Regions from separate parts of the Metabacillus sp. 22489 genome, predicted to be linked through region 1. Evidence: riboswitches for the same ligand, from Rfam matches in the RefSeq annotation. Region 1 holds a riboswitch; each other region holds the start of a gene.

Region 1 (3,076 bases):
TTGTTAATCGAAATTAACGTTGGCACGCTTGGTTTTGTTTAGTTTTCAAAGAACATTCATTTTGCAACTTCTTTTCAGAAGCGACTTTCTAAATATAACACCCAACAAAATGTTTGTCAACACTTTATTTTATTTTTTAAAAGGTGTTTTTAAATTCGCCTTATCAGCGACGAATAATAATATATCATGATAATTAATTAATAGCAAGTAATTTTATATAAAATTTTAAATTTCTTTTTTAAAACAATATTAAATAAAGAAGAATCTCTTTTCATACTATATTATTTATCAAAATAAAACGGCAACAAACATAGTTAATGTATCCTTTAAGTTCATCTATTAAAAGTAATCGAATTCATTTTACTCAGTTGTTTTCTATAATTTTAACATTTATTAAAGAAATGAATACTAGGGTGATGATGTAATATTTCCATATATAATCGTATGATAACTGATCGTGATTCACACTTTACTGAATTGCATCATATTAATTGTCAAAAGTTCCTTATTTTAAGGAAACTTTTATTTCTATTAAATTGATACCTTTAATTGTTTGTCTAAATCATCTAGTTGAATCAAATCTATTCCACTAAAGGTCTAATCAAGTTACACTATTAAAATCCCTTCTCTCTTTCTAACTTTCGATAAATTCTTAAGTTTTAATTAAATGTTTCATCTACAATTAGAATTTATTCCTACTCAGTTGTCCTATCATCCACTAATGACCTTTTACTATAAGTTAGCAATAAATTCGTTTCATCATTCTCTTAAAATTCTTTAAAATAAAACACTTGTTGGGTTAAATAGAATGATGTATAGTTAAAATCAAAATAAATAAGCATACAAACCACAAGGGGAGCCACTGGCTGAGATTGAATAAGCTCTTTTTATGTTATTCTAACCCTTCGAACCTGTTAGTTAGTACTAGCGTAGGGATGTGGATGGTCATAATAAAAGCAATGTTTGGAACCATCGTTCATATTCCATACATTGCTTTTTGTTTTACATTAAGCAATGACATATGGATTCTGGATTCTTATTACTAATAGGTTTTGGTTTATTGTGCAAGAAGAGAGGTTTTTAAATTTGCAAGTGAATCAACGTTTATTATTTTTAATTGAAGTGGCAATGATGGCTGCTTTAGCATTTTTGTTGGATTTAGCTTCTGGTATTTTCTTCAAAATGCCTCAAGGTGGGACTGTTTCCTTAGGAATGATACCCGTTTTTATTATGGCATTTCGTAGAGGACTAAGCGGCGGTCTGTTAACAGGACTAATATTTGGCTTTTTACAAGTTGCAATCGGTAATCCAAGTGTGTATCATCCATTCCAAGCATTTCTAGATTATTATTTAGCATTTACTGTAGTTGGTTTTAGCGGTATTTTATTTAAACAAATTCAACAATCTCTAGGAAATCGCAATCGAATGATTTTTCTTATCATTTTAGCTGCATTCATCGGAAATTTCCTAAGATATATCGTCCATGTAATTGGCGGGGCTATCTTTTTTGCAGAATATGCTCCTGATGGAATGCCTGTAGTTTTATATTCACTAGGTTATAATGCAACCTACATGATTCCAACTCTTATTGTCTCCGCAATTATCTGCTGTCTAATTCTATTAACAGCACCGAGACTCGTAACAAGAAAATAACGTTTTTACCTTGGTCTTATGGCCAAGGTTTTTTATTTCTCTATTAATTTTAAAAAGTAATCATATTACTAGAACTGCTAGCATCTATTAATAGAAAGAATAGATTGCTTAAAAATGGAGGATAAATGATGAATATGACATTTATATTAATGCTACTTACACTTTTTCTCTCATTAGTTCATTTTTCTTACGGTTACAAGGAAGCGATACGTATCAGTAATGAAGAAGGACCTGTTCATGGGCTTTCCCTTATATTAAGCGTCCCTCTTGGATTTGCATTTGCCATTTTATCATCTACGTTTTCCCAGCAGCTATAAATGATTAATCAATAGGATGAACATGAAAGTATCCTTTCTTAATATAAGTACATTATTTCAAATAAGCGTTGTGCTACTGCACAGCGTTTTTTATTTTGATTAAATATAAATTATCATGATTTTTTTCTTAGTATCCTCATAAGTATGTAAAAAGAAAAATTCTTTAGGAGGTTGCTTTGAAAATTGTCAAAACAATATGCAAACACTTAATTTTATTCACGCTTGCACTTATACTTACTTTCTTCTTATTAATGACGCTTTTTTTACTTATAGATGTTCAGTTCGGCTTTTTCGTAAGTATTTTCATGTGTCTGAGCGCATTAGGGAGTTTTTCCTTTTGTATATATGAATTCGTAAAAGACAATAAGGTTACGCGATTACCACTATTTATCAGGACAAATCAACTTGTTTTATTATCATATTTGTCATTAGCATACATCTTTGTATCCTTCTATTTTTTTTCTATTAACTTAATGATCACAACGGAATTGGGTAAGGATTTATCCTTAGAGGAAAAAATTGACTTTTATACCTTACCTTTTCAAAAGGAACCTTCTAATTCTATCAATTATCAAAGGATGAAAGAGAATAAATTAACTCATCAATATCAAAACTTCACTATTTATTACAAACCTCACGAGAAAGAGCTTTTACCAATTATCGAAAGAGCAATCGATAAAGCTGATTACTTAACATCAGGCTTATTAGGAGCTGTCAAGGATAACGAGATTGATTTTATCATCCATGCCTCGTCTGATGAACTTTATAAGGAAACATCATTAATTAAAACAATGGGATATTTCGACGATCCGAATGATATTGTAGGGATTGCGATAACAGATTTAGATGAAATTACCACCGATCGGATGCCTGGTTCGTTTTATTTCCAAAGTACGATTATGCATGAATATACCCATTATCGTTTACAAGCCTTTATTAAAGAACAGGGGCTTTTCGTTTATCGAATTCCACTGTGGTTTCATGAAGGAGTTGCTGAATATATCGGGATGTATGATGTTAAGCATCGCTACTATCCATTTAAAGATACTTCCTTTGAGAATCTAGTCACACATAAAGAATGGGAAAAATTTAGGCTTGATAATTAT
Region 2 (3,076 bases), on a different contig from region 1:
ACTTATTGTTTTCATTTCCATACCATTTAAGGTAAGCGAAACCTCATCAGCCATCGTACTTGTAAAAAGAGAAATGAATAGCATAAACGCAAAAAAACGCATTACTTCACCTCACTAAAAATGAGTGTTCTACGAAATAGTGTTAGTTAATATCGCTAAACTTATGTTTAAGAATAATTGGAAACAAGAGGTGTAATTATTTAAGTAAGCGTACATGAGGAAAAATCTTTGATACAATAGAAGAATATTCACGTAAGAAAAGTGAACAGTAAAAGTAGGAGAAATTTTATGCTTCAATCAATTAATAAACAACTTGAAAAATTAATGCCTTTTATCACACCTACGAGCGTCGTAATTGGCGTCGTTTTTACGGAACAATTCGTGTCACTGTCGTTTTTAATCCCATGGATTTTTGCGTTTATTACATTTTCTGGGAGTCTTAATTCGAGTTTATCCTCGTTAAAGGGTGTATTAAAAAGTCCTTTACCATTTGTTTTAGTTTTACTCATCTTACATATAATCATGCCGATTATCGCCTGGTGTACAGGACATATTATATTTCCGAACGACCAATTTACGATAACTGGTCTTATATTAGCAGCAGTCATTCCGACCGGGATTACGAGCTTTATATGGGTGACTATTTATAAGGGAAATATTCCGCTTGCTTTAGCGATTATCTTATTTGATACAATCTTATCGCCGTTTCTTGTGCCACATACATTAGCTTTATTAGTTGGACAAAAGGTAGAGATTAATACATTCTCAATCATGAATGGATTATTTTTTATGGTTGTTATTCCTTCAATACTCGGAATGCTTATTCATCAATGGACAAAAGGAAAAAGCGTGAAGGTTGGTACAGCTTTAGCGCCTTTTTCAAAATTGGGGCTTGGCTTTGTCGTAATGATTAATGGTGCCGTCGTTGCTCCATATTTAGTAAATATAACAAGGAAATTATTGCTAATAACTTGTACAGTGTTTGCTCTTGCTTTTATAGGCTATTTAATTGCTTGGTTCATTGGAAAATGCTTTAAGCAAAGCAGAGATACGACAGCAGTCATGATTTTTACTGGTGGAATGCGGAATATAAGTGCAGGTGCGGTTATTGCTGTTCAATACTTTCCGGCAGCTGTGGCTGTTCCGGTTATTATCGGTATGTTATTTCAACAGGTTTTAGCATCTATTTTCGGTTTTTTATTTGATCGCTTCGAAAGAAAATCCATTTCCGTTAAACCTGTTGACAATAAAATGAATGTTTCTTAATGGTCGTTCCTTCTTGCCAAACTTAGTAGATTGTGTTATTAATATTGATAATTAGTTAAACAGATTTTGAGTTTTAAAAATTTAATAGACTTCACCACTAGGGGAGCTTTATAGCTGAGAGAGACATTTGTCTTGACCCTTATTACCTGATCTAGATAATACTAGCGTAGGGAAGAGGTGTTTGAATGATAATGGAATTGCATATTTGTGCATGTTTTTCGTATAAATTGCCTATCATATTTACATTTCAAACCACTTCTCTCTGCGGAAGTGGTTTTTTTGTTGGCTAAAACTACTTCAATAAAAAAGAAATGAAAGGAGCGTTACATTTGTCACATAGAATTTCCGATCTTATCAAAGAGGTTGACAGAAGACAGGATGAATTAATTTCATTACTAAAAAAGCTAATTGAATTTAAAACACCTGCTCCACCGGCACGAAATACGAAAGATGCTCAGCACTTTGTAGCTAGCTTTTTACGTGAAAAAGGGTTTTCGATCGATATGTGGGATGTATATCCAAATGATCCGAATGTTGTTGGTGTCTTAAAAGGAGTAAATGAAAAACAGTACAAAAGCTTAATTATCAATGGCCATATCGATGTTGCTGAAGTAGGTGAGGATGAAAACTGGGAAAAAGACCCGTTTCAACCATATGTGAAAGATGGCGCAGTGGTTGGGAGGGGGGCAGCTGATATGAAGGGAGGATTAGCTGGAGCAATGTTTGCAATCCAATTACTTCATGAAGCTGGTGTGGAATTGCCTGGTAGCTTAATATTCCAGTCAGTTATTGGAGAAGAGGTCGGTGAAGCGGGAACTTTACAATGCTGTGAACGTGGGTATAAAGCTGATTTTGCAATCGTTGTTGATACGAGTGATTTACATATTCAAGGTCAAGGAGGAGTTATTACAGGGTGGATAACTGTAAAAAGTACCGAGACCTTTCATGATGCAACAAGAAGACAAATGATCCATGCGGGTGGAAAGCTTAAAGGTGCAAGTGCGATTGAAAAAATGACAAAAATTATTGCTGGCTTACAGGAGCTTGAACGGCATTGGGCAGTCATGAAAAGCTACCCAAAAATGGCACCTGGATCAAATACGATAAACCCGGCTGTCATTGAAGGTGGTCGACATGCAGCATTTATAGCTGATGAATGTAGACTTTGGATAACTGTTCACTATTATCCAGATGAATCACATGAGCAAATCATTAAGGAAATTGAGGAACATATTTTGCATGTTGCACACGCTGATCCTTGGTTAAGGGAAAATCCACCGCAATTTGAATGGGGTGGTAAGTCTATGATTGTTGATAGGGGTGAAATTTTTCCTTCGTTACAGATTGACCCAAATCATCCAGGGGTGAAACAGCTGGAGGGGGCACATCAGAATATAACGAATAAGCAAGCGATCGTTGATGTCTCGCCAACTGTAACAGATGGTGGATGGTTAGGTGAAGCAGGGATACCAACAGTCATTTATGGCCCAGGAGATTTACAACATGCACATGCCGTGAATGAGCAAGTGTCAATTGAACAGCTAGTAGCTTATACAAAGGTACTATTATCATTTATTTATGATTGGTGTCATACGAAAACAAATGTAATCACAATAAACTAATTTTGAAGTTGATACTCGTTTAGTTGCTTTGCTTACCGATAGAGGTAGAAACATCTATAATACGCTCTTTTTCCTCAGGAGTCTATACAGCTTTCATTTGATTTAATTACAGGCGTTAACGAGTTTAAAACTTTAGGGGGCTAACAAATGAAATTTACTGAGCAGTTACGCGAAAAGGTTTTACCAAT
Region 3 (3,076 bases), on a different contig from region 1:
TCCTTTGCTTTTTCTCGGAGTCCGTTTTCGATGAGTCCTAATTCAGATTCCGATTGCTCTAATGTCCGTTCTTTTATATCATGTGAAATTCTCATTGAACAGAATTTAGGTCCACACATTGAACAAAAGTGTGCTGTTTTTGCTCCTTCTGCAGGCAATGTTTCGTCATGGTATTCACGTGCACGCTCTGGGTCAAGTGATAGATTGAATTGATCGTGCCATCTAAATTCAAATCTTGCTTTAGAGAGGGCGTTGTCTCTTTTTTGGGCACCGGGATGTCCTTTTGCGAGATCAGCAGCATGTGCAGCGATTTTATAGGCAATAACACCTTCGCGAACATCTTCCTTGTTTGGTAATCCTAGATGCTCCTTTGGTGTCACGTAACAGAGCATTGCTGTTCCGAACCAGCCGATCATTGCAGCACCAATCGCAGAAGTGATATGGTCATACCCTGGGGCAATATCGGTTGTTAATGGTCCTAATGTATAAAAAGGTGCTTCTTTACAAATTTCCTGTTGTTTTTCAACATTTTCTTTAATTAAGTGCATTGGAACATGACCTGGACCTTCAATCATGACTTGAACATCATACTTCCAAGCAATTTCCGTTAGTTCACCTAATGTCTCAAGCTCAGCGAACTGTGCCGTATCATTTGCATCTGCGATTGAGCCAGGGCGTAATCCATCGCCTAGAGATATTGAAATATCGTATTTTGCAAGGATTTCACATATCTCGTGGAAGTGTGTATACAGGAAATTTTCCTTGTGATGTGCAAGACACCATTGTGCTAAAATTGAACCTCCTCTAGAAACGATTCCAGTTGTCCGTTTTGCAGTTAGAGGAATATAGCGTAATAGCACACCAGCGTGGATCGTAAAGTAATCAACCCCTTGCTCAGCTTGTTCTATTAAAGTGTCTCGGTATACCTCCCATGTTAAATCCTCGGCAATTCCATTTACTTTTTCTAATGCCTGATAGATCGGAACAGTCCCAACTGGAACAGGTGAGTTGCGAATAATCCACTCTCTTGTTGTATGTATATCCTTACCTGTTGATAAATCCATAATTGTGTCTGCACCCCAACGTGTTGCCCATGTCATTTTTTCTACTTCTTCTTCAATCGATGAGGTTACAGCGGAATTTCCAATATTCGCATTAATTTTTACATGAAAATGTTTTCCAATTATCATTGGTTCACTTTCAGGATGGTTAATGTTTGCTGGGATAATTGCACGTCCTGCTGCAACCTCCTGGCGGACAAATTCTGCATCCATTTGTTCTCTTATTGCAATAAACTCCATTTCAGGAGTAATGATTCCTTTTCTGGCGTAATGAAGCTGGGTGACACGTTTGCCTTCTTTTGCAACAAGTGGCTTACTGCCTTGGGATGGAAAGGTCTCAATATTTGATTGCTTACTAGCTGATTTATACCCATTATCCTCAGGCTTAATCGTACGACCGTTATATCTAATGACATCATTACGATTAAGAATCCAATTTTCTCTAACTTTTGGTAACCCTTTACGAATATCAATTGCAGCATTCATATCTGTGTAAGGTCCACTAGTGTCATATACCCGTATAGGTGGATTGATTTCCTCGCCATATGAATGCACTGTTTTACTCTGTCTAATTTCTCTAACTGGAACACGAATATCTGGGGTGCTTCCTTGGATGTACACTTTCTTGCTTTCTGGAAATGGTTTTTTAATGGTAATCTTCATCATTTTCCTCCTAAAATATGGATTGGATGATCTTACAGATAACCAATTGAGGGGAATAAAAACGGGTTCTGAAAAAATTCAGAACCCGTTGGATGTAAGCATTAATATTGAAAAAGATAGACTGCTCCTTTTTCAACTGCAGCTACTTCCCTACGCTGGTATCATCCAGATCAGGTTCAAAGGGTCAAAGAACTTAAATTGCGCGTTCTTCTCTCAGTCCAAGCTTATGGACTCCCCTAGTAGAAATTGGTAATATATTCATTTCTGTTTTTACTATAGCATATCGATGGATCCAGTCAATACATTCTTTGTCCCAAAAATAAATATGAAGCTATGTACCTATGAAGATGATCTTTATTTTTCTATGTTTTTTATGAAAAATGGAGGGAAGGGAGCGTGGTACATTTGCTCCATGCTAGTTAATTTTAACCGAGTTGTTTTTGCTTTTCTTGTTGATAGAGCTTTTCGAACCGAACCTTCCATTCGTTTGATAACTCAGCAACAGACAAAATCGTTTCGATTTTAGATAATTCCTTTGTATGAAAAAATGTTTCATGGATTGTCGCAACAGATAATTGCATAGGATGTTGGATTAATTGCTTTATCTTGGATTGCGTATTTATCGTTCCTTCCTCTAATACGCGAAAGAAATATCCTGTATAGCCGAGTTCAATCATTTTATTTAATAGGGTATGAATATGTGTGTGCTTATTAATTGTCGCACAAGGGAACCTTCCTTGTGATACTTGAACAATTGCATCTCCTATTTGATAAACATCTCCTACGCATACATCAGATTCTTTCATCCCAACTGTTGTAAGGTTTTCCCCGAAGGCTGCCTTTTGTAATGATTTCCCGTAAGTACTCTCCCAAAAATGGTAATGCTCATAAGGATAAACACAAATAACTCTATCTTTGCCACCGTGATATTCATGATTTTCGACATCATCATCAACTATTTTCTCAAAGGTTATGTTTAATTGCTCTGTCTGATCCTTCGCTATTCCAGAACGGTATTCTTTCCCTTTATGTGTCAATGTTTTTGGTAAACCTTTACTAAGCCAAACAATTTTTTTCTCATTTGACATTTTAATCACTCCAATTCCTATAATGGGGGACTGTCCCCAAATGACCAAAAAAATACATCAATAAGCAAATTGTTTATTGATGTAATCGCTGTCTTTATTTTATATTTCTTTACACTCGTTATGAAATAAATTTTGGTGACTTTCATTCATTTTAATATTAAGTAGCTCGTCAAGGTTTTGGCTTGCAATTAGTGTGAGATGCGATTCTATACCGTTTTCTTTTGCGATAACAAACATTTTCTTTCGGTACTCTTCAATTTTTGC
Region 4 (3,076 bases), on a different contig from region 1:
TTTGGATATGGATTTCTTATTCCAATTTTCTTCGTAATGGTCGGTGTTGACTTAGATATCTGGGCATTGTTCCAGGATCCAAAAATCTTTATATTAATACCTTTACTATTTATCGGATTGTTAATATCAAAAATTGTTCCAGTATTTTTATTAAAGCGTTGGTATGATTTAAAAACAACACTTGCATCAGGCTTCTTATTAACTTCAACATTATCCCTTGTTATCGCTGCAGCTACAATCGGTGAAAGAATGGAAGTTATAACGTCAGAGATGTCAGGTGCACTAATTTTAGTTGCAGTTATCACAAGTATTGTTACACCAATTTTCTTTAAAAAGCTATTCCCGAAACATGTATCAGAGCGTCCGAAAATTAAAGTTGCCTTTATTGGAGCGAATCAATTATCCTTGCCTGTTACGAGGGAATTAAACCCAGAAATATATGAAACAACAGTCTTTCATATGAAACAAGAGAAACTGGACAAACAAATTTCCCATTCCTTGTTTGATATAAAAGAAATTAAAGATTTTGAAGTAAAAACGTTGATGGAAAATCAAGCATTTGATATTGATTTAATCGTAGTAACAACAGGAGATGAGCAACGAAACGCGGATATTGCGCTATTTGCAAAAGAGCAAAAGGTTGAACGAGTAATTGCGAGCGTTGCTTCACCTGAATTAGATACAAAGTTGAAGGAAAACGATATTGACGTCTTTTCTACATTGTTATCAACGAAAACAATGCTTCGTGCATTGATTGAAGCACCTGGGGTTATGCGGATTTTAACAAATCAAGAAACGATGCTTTATCAAATTAATTTAAAGAATTCTAAATATGATCACATTTTGCTTCGAAATTTTCCGTTTACAGGAGATATTATCTTTGTTCGGATTTTTAGAGGGAAGGATTCGATTGTTCCTCATGGGGATACGGATTTAAAGCTCGGAGATCGGTTAATTGTGACAGGATCACGAGAATATGTGAACGAGTTAAAACGTGAACTTGAGCTATGGTGATGATTTTTTTCTTGAAAGATATTCAACAAATGGTATGATAGAAATAAGCAAATGTTCAAACAATTTCTATCATTATAAATTGAATAGTTATGATACCGCTAGGGGTGCCCTAATGAAAGGGCTGAGATTAAAGTGTTTCTTTAAGACTCTTATAACCTGATCTGGTTTGTACCAGCGTAGGGAAGTGGACTTACGTATCGAGATCAAATATAGTATGTAAACCACTTTCCTACCTGGAAAGTGGTTTTTTGTATTTAGGAGATAGAAAACTAATACAACTATTACATTAAAGTAAGGTGAAGCAATTGGAGATCCATGTCATTACAGATGGCGTCCAAACAGTGAAGGAAATTATAAAAAAAATACTCATGATTCATGAGGAGGTTGACTTTTTACATATTCGTGAAAAAACGAAGTCGGCTTCTGAAGTGATGGAAATCGTTTCAGCACTGTTAGAAAACGGTGTAAGTAGGGATAAAATTATCGTTAATGACCGCCTTGATGTTGTTCAATTACAGCAGCTATCGAATATTCATTTGCCAGGAAATAGCTTTTCGATTCAAACAGTAAAGGAGTTTATGCCTTCATTAAAAATTGGGCGTTCCGTCCATTCATTGGAGGAAGCGATAGCTAGCGAAAAGGCCGGTGCGGATTATCTCATGTTCGGTCACCTGTTTGCAACGAAATCAAAAGCGAAGCTCCCTCCAAGAGGAGTAGAACTATTAGAAGATATCTGTAGGTCAGTTTCTATTCCTATTATTGCGATCGGAGGTATTGTTCCTGAAACAGTTTCTAAATTATCAAATATTAAGCTAGGCGGAATCGCGATCATGTCATATGTTATGGCAAGTGACAATCCGAGTTTCGCTTTACAGCAAATAAAAGAGAGTTTACTAGAGGTGGAAAAGAATGAACAAACACTTTGATGTAGGGATTATTGGGGGAGGGGTCATCGGTCAATCCATTGCTTATCAACTGGCAAAGGAAGGTGTATCTGTCGTTGTATTAGAAAGTCAAAAGATAGGAAGTGGAGCTACTAGTGCAGCAGCAGGAATGCTTGGGGCGAACTCCGAACTAGAAGCAAACGATGCCTTTTTTCAGTTTGCTAAGGAAAGTCAACGCCTCTATCATACACTTAGCAAGGAGCTTTTCGAATATTCGCAGATTAATATTCAATTAGTAGATAACGGTATGTATAAGCTTGCGATAACCGATGATGAAGTTGAAGCGTTGCAACAGCTTGTTAAGCATCATTCTTCACTACAATGGCATTCAAGGGAAGTTGTATTAGAAAACGAACCAACCTTATCAAAGGGAATTAAAGGGGCACTCTATATTCCAGAGGATGGTCATGTTTCACCAACACATGTTTGTGCAGCCTTTTCAAAGTCTGCTAATTATTTTGGGGCAAGCATTTTTGAAAACACACCAGTACATACAATTGAGAAAACAGCAGCTAATGAATATACATTATCTACCCCGCATACAGAATTCACATGTAAGCATGTTGTAATTGCGAACGGGGTTTGGAGTGGCTACTTTTTTAAGCAGCTTGGAATAAATGGAAGCTTAAAACCAGTTAAAGGAGAATGCCTTGCCTTTCAAAGCAGTGATATTCATTTAGAAAAAACGATTTTTTACGATCATTGCTACATCGTTCCAAAAGGTGATGGACGATTTGTTGTTGGTGCATCAATGGTGGAGAATGATTGGAACACACTTCCGACAATTGGTGGCATCCACTCATTGCTAGAGAAAGTTACACCTATTCTAGCAAACATGGAGTCTGCAACATTACTACATACATGGGCTGGATTAAGACCACAAACAGACGATGGAAAACCATATATAGGTCAGCATCCTGATGGAGAATCGATTTATTTTGCAACTGGACATTATCGAAATGGAATTTTGCTAGCTCCACAAACAGGCATCATGATTCGCGATCTCATTTTAGGAAGAGAGCAAAATGAAGAGTATGTAGAGGCATTTTCATTAAAACGAAAATTAGCTCAGAATGTGAGGGGATAAAGTGGAAATAAAACTAAATGGTGAAATGGTT

Evidence for each region. Region 1 has a riboswitch for thiamine pyrophosphate ahead of thiT (energy-coupled thiamine transporter ThiT). Riboswitches for the same ligand answer to the same signal wherever they lie in the genome.
Region 2: it holds a riboswitch for thiamine pyrophosphate, as region 1 does, so the genes downstream of both, ACTJJ9_RS11005 (acetylornithine deacetylase) here and thiT (energy-coupled thiamine transporter ThiT) in region 1, are expected to answer to the same signal.
Region 3: it holds a riboswitch for thiamine pyrophosphate, as region 1 does, so the genes downstream of both, thiC (phosphomethylpyrimidine synthase ThiC) here and thiT (energy-coupled thiamine transporter ThiT) in region 1, are expected to answer to the same signal.
Region 4: it holds a riboswitch for thiamine pyrophosphate, as region 1 does, so the genes downstream of both, ACTJJ9_RS12570 (thiamine phosphate synthase) here and thiT (energy-coupled thiamine transporter ThiT) in region 1, are expected to answer to the same signal.

Annotation. Positions count from the first base shown of each region.
Region 1 covers NZ_JBQENT010000071.1:12,300-15,375, reverse strand. The annotation lists TPP riboswitch at 843-953, shown strand; gene thiT (energy-coupled thiamine transporter ThiT) at 1,087-1,653, shown strand; gene ACTJJ9_RS24905 (hypothetical protein) at 1,782-1,970, shown strand; gene ACTJJ9_RS24900 (hypothetical protein) at 2,147-3,076, shown strand, end outside.
Region 2 covers NZ_JBQENT010000015.1:37,205-40,280, forward strand. The annotation lists gene ACTJJ9_RS10995 (VanW family protein) at 1-102, opposite strand, end outside; gene ACTJJ9_RS11000 (bile acid:sodium symporter family protein) at 289-1,266, shown strand; TPP riboswitch at 1,356-1,456, shown strand; gene ACTJJ9_RS11005 (acetylornithine deacetylase) at 1,596-2,888, shown strand; gene tenA (thiaminase II) at 3,036-3,076, shown strand, end outside.
Region 3 covers NZ_JBQENT010000015.1:56,572-59,647, forward strand. The annotation lists gene thiC (phosphomethylpyrimidine synthase ThiC) at 1-1,724, opposite strand, end outside; TPP riboswitch at 1,855-1,972, opposite strand; gene ACTJJ9_RS11120 (MOSC domain-containing protein) at 2,150-2,812, opposite strand; gene ACTJJ9_RS11125 (aspartyl-phosphate phosphatase Spo0E family protein) at 2,912-3,076, opposite strand, start outside.
Region 4 covers NZ_JBQENT010000018.1:70,914-73,989, reverse strand. The annotation lists gene ACTJJ9_RS12575 (monovalent cation:proton antiporter family protein) at 1-1,014, shown strand, start outside; TPP riboswitch at 1,105-1,214, shown strand; gene ACTJJ9_RS12570 (thiamine phosphate synthase) at 1,320-1,940, shown strand; gene thiO (glycine oxidase ThiO) at 1,924-3,045, shown strand; gene thiS (sulfur carrier protein ThiS) at 3,047-3,076, shown strand, end outside.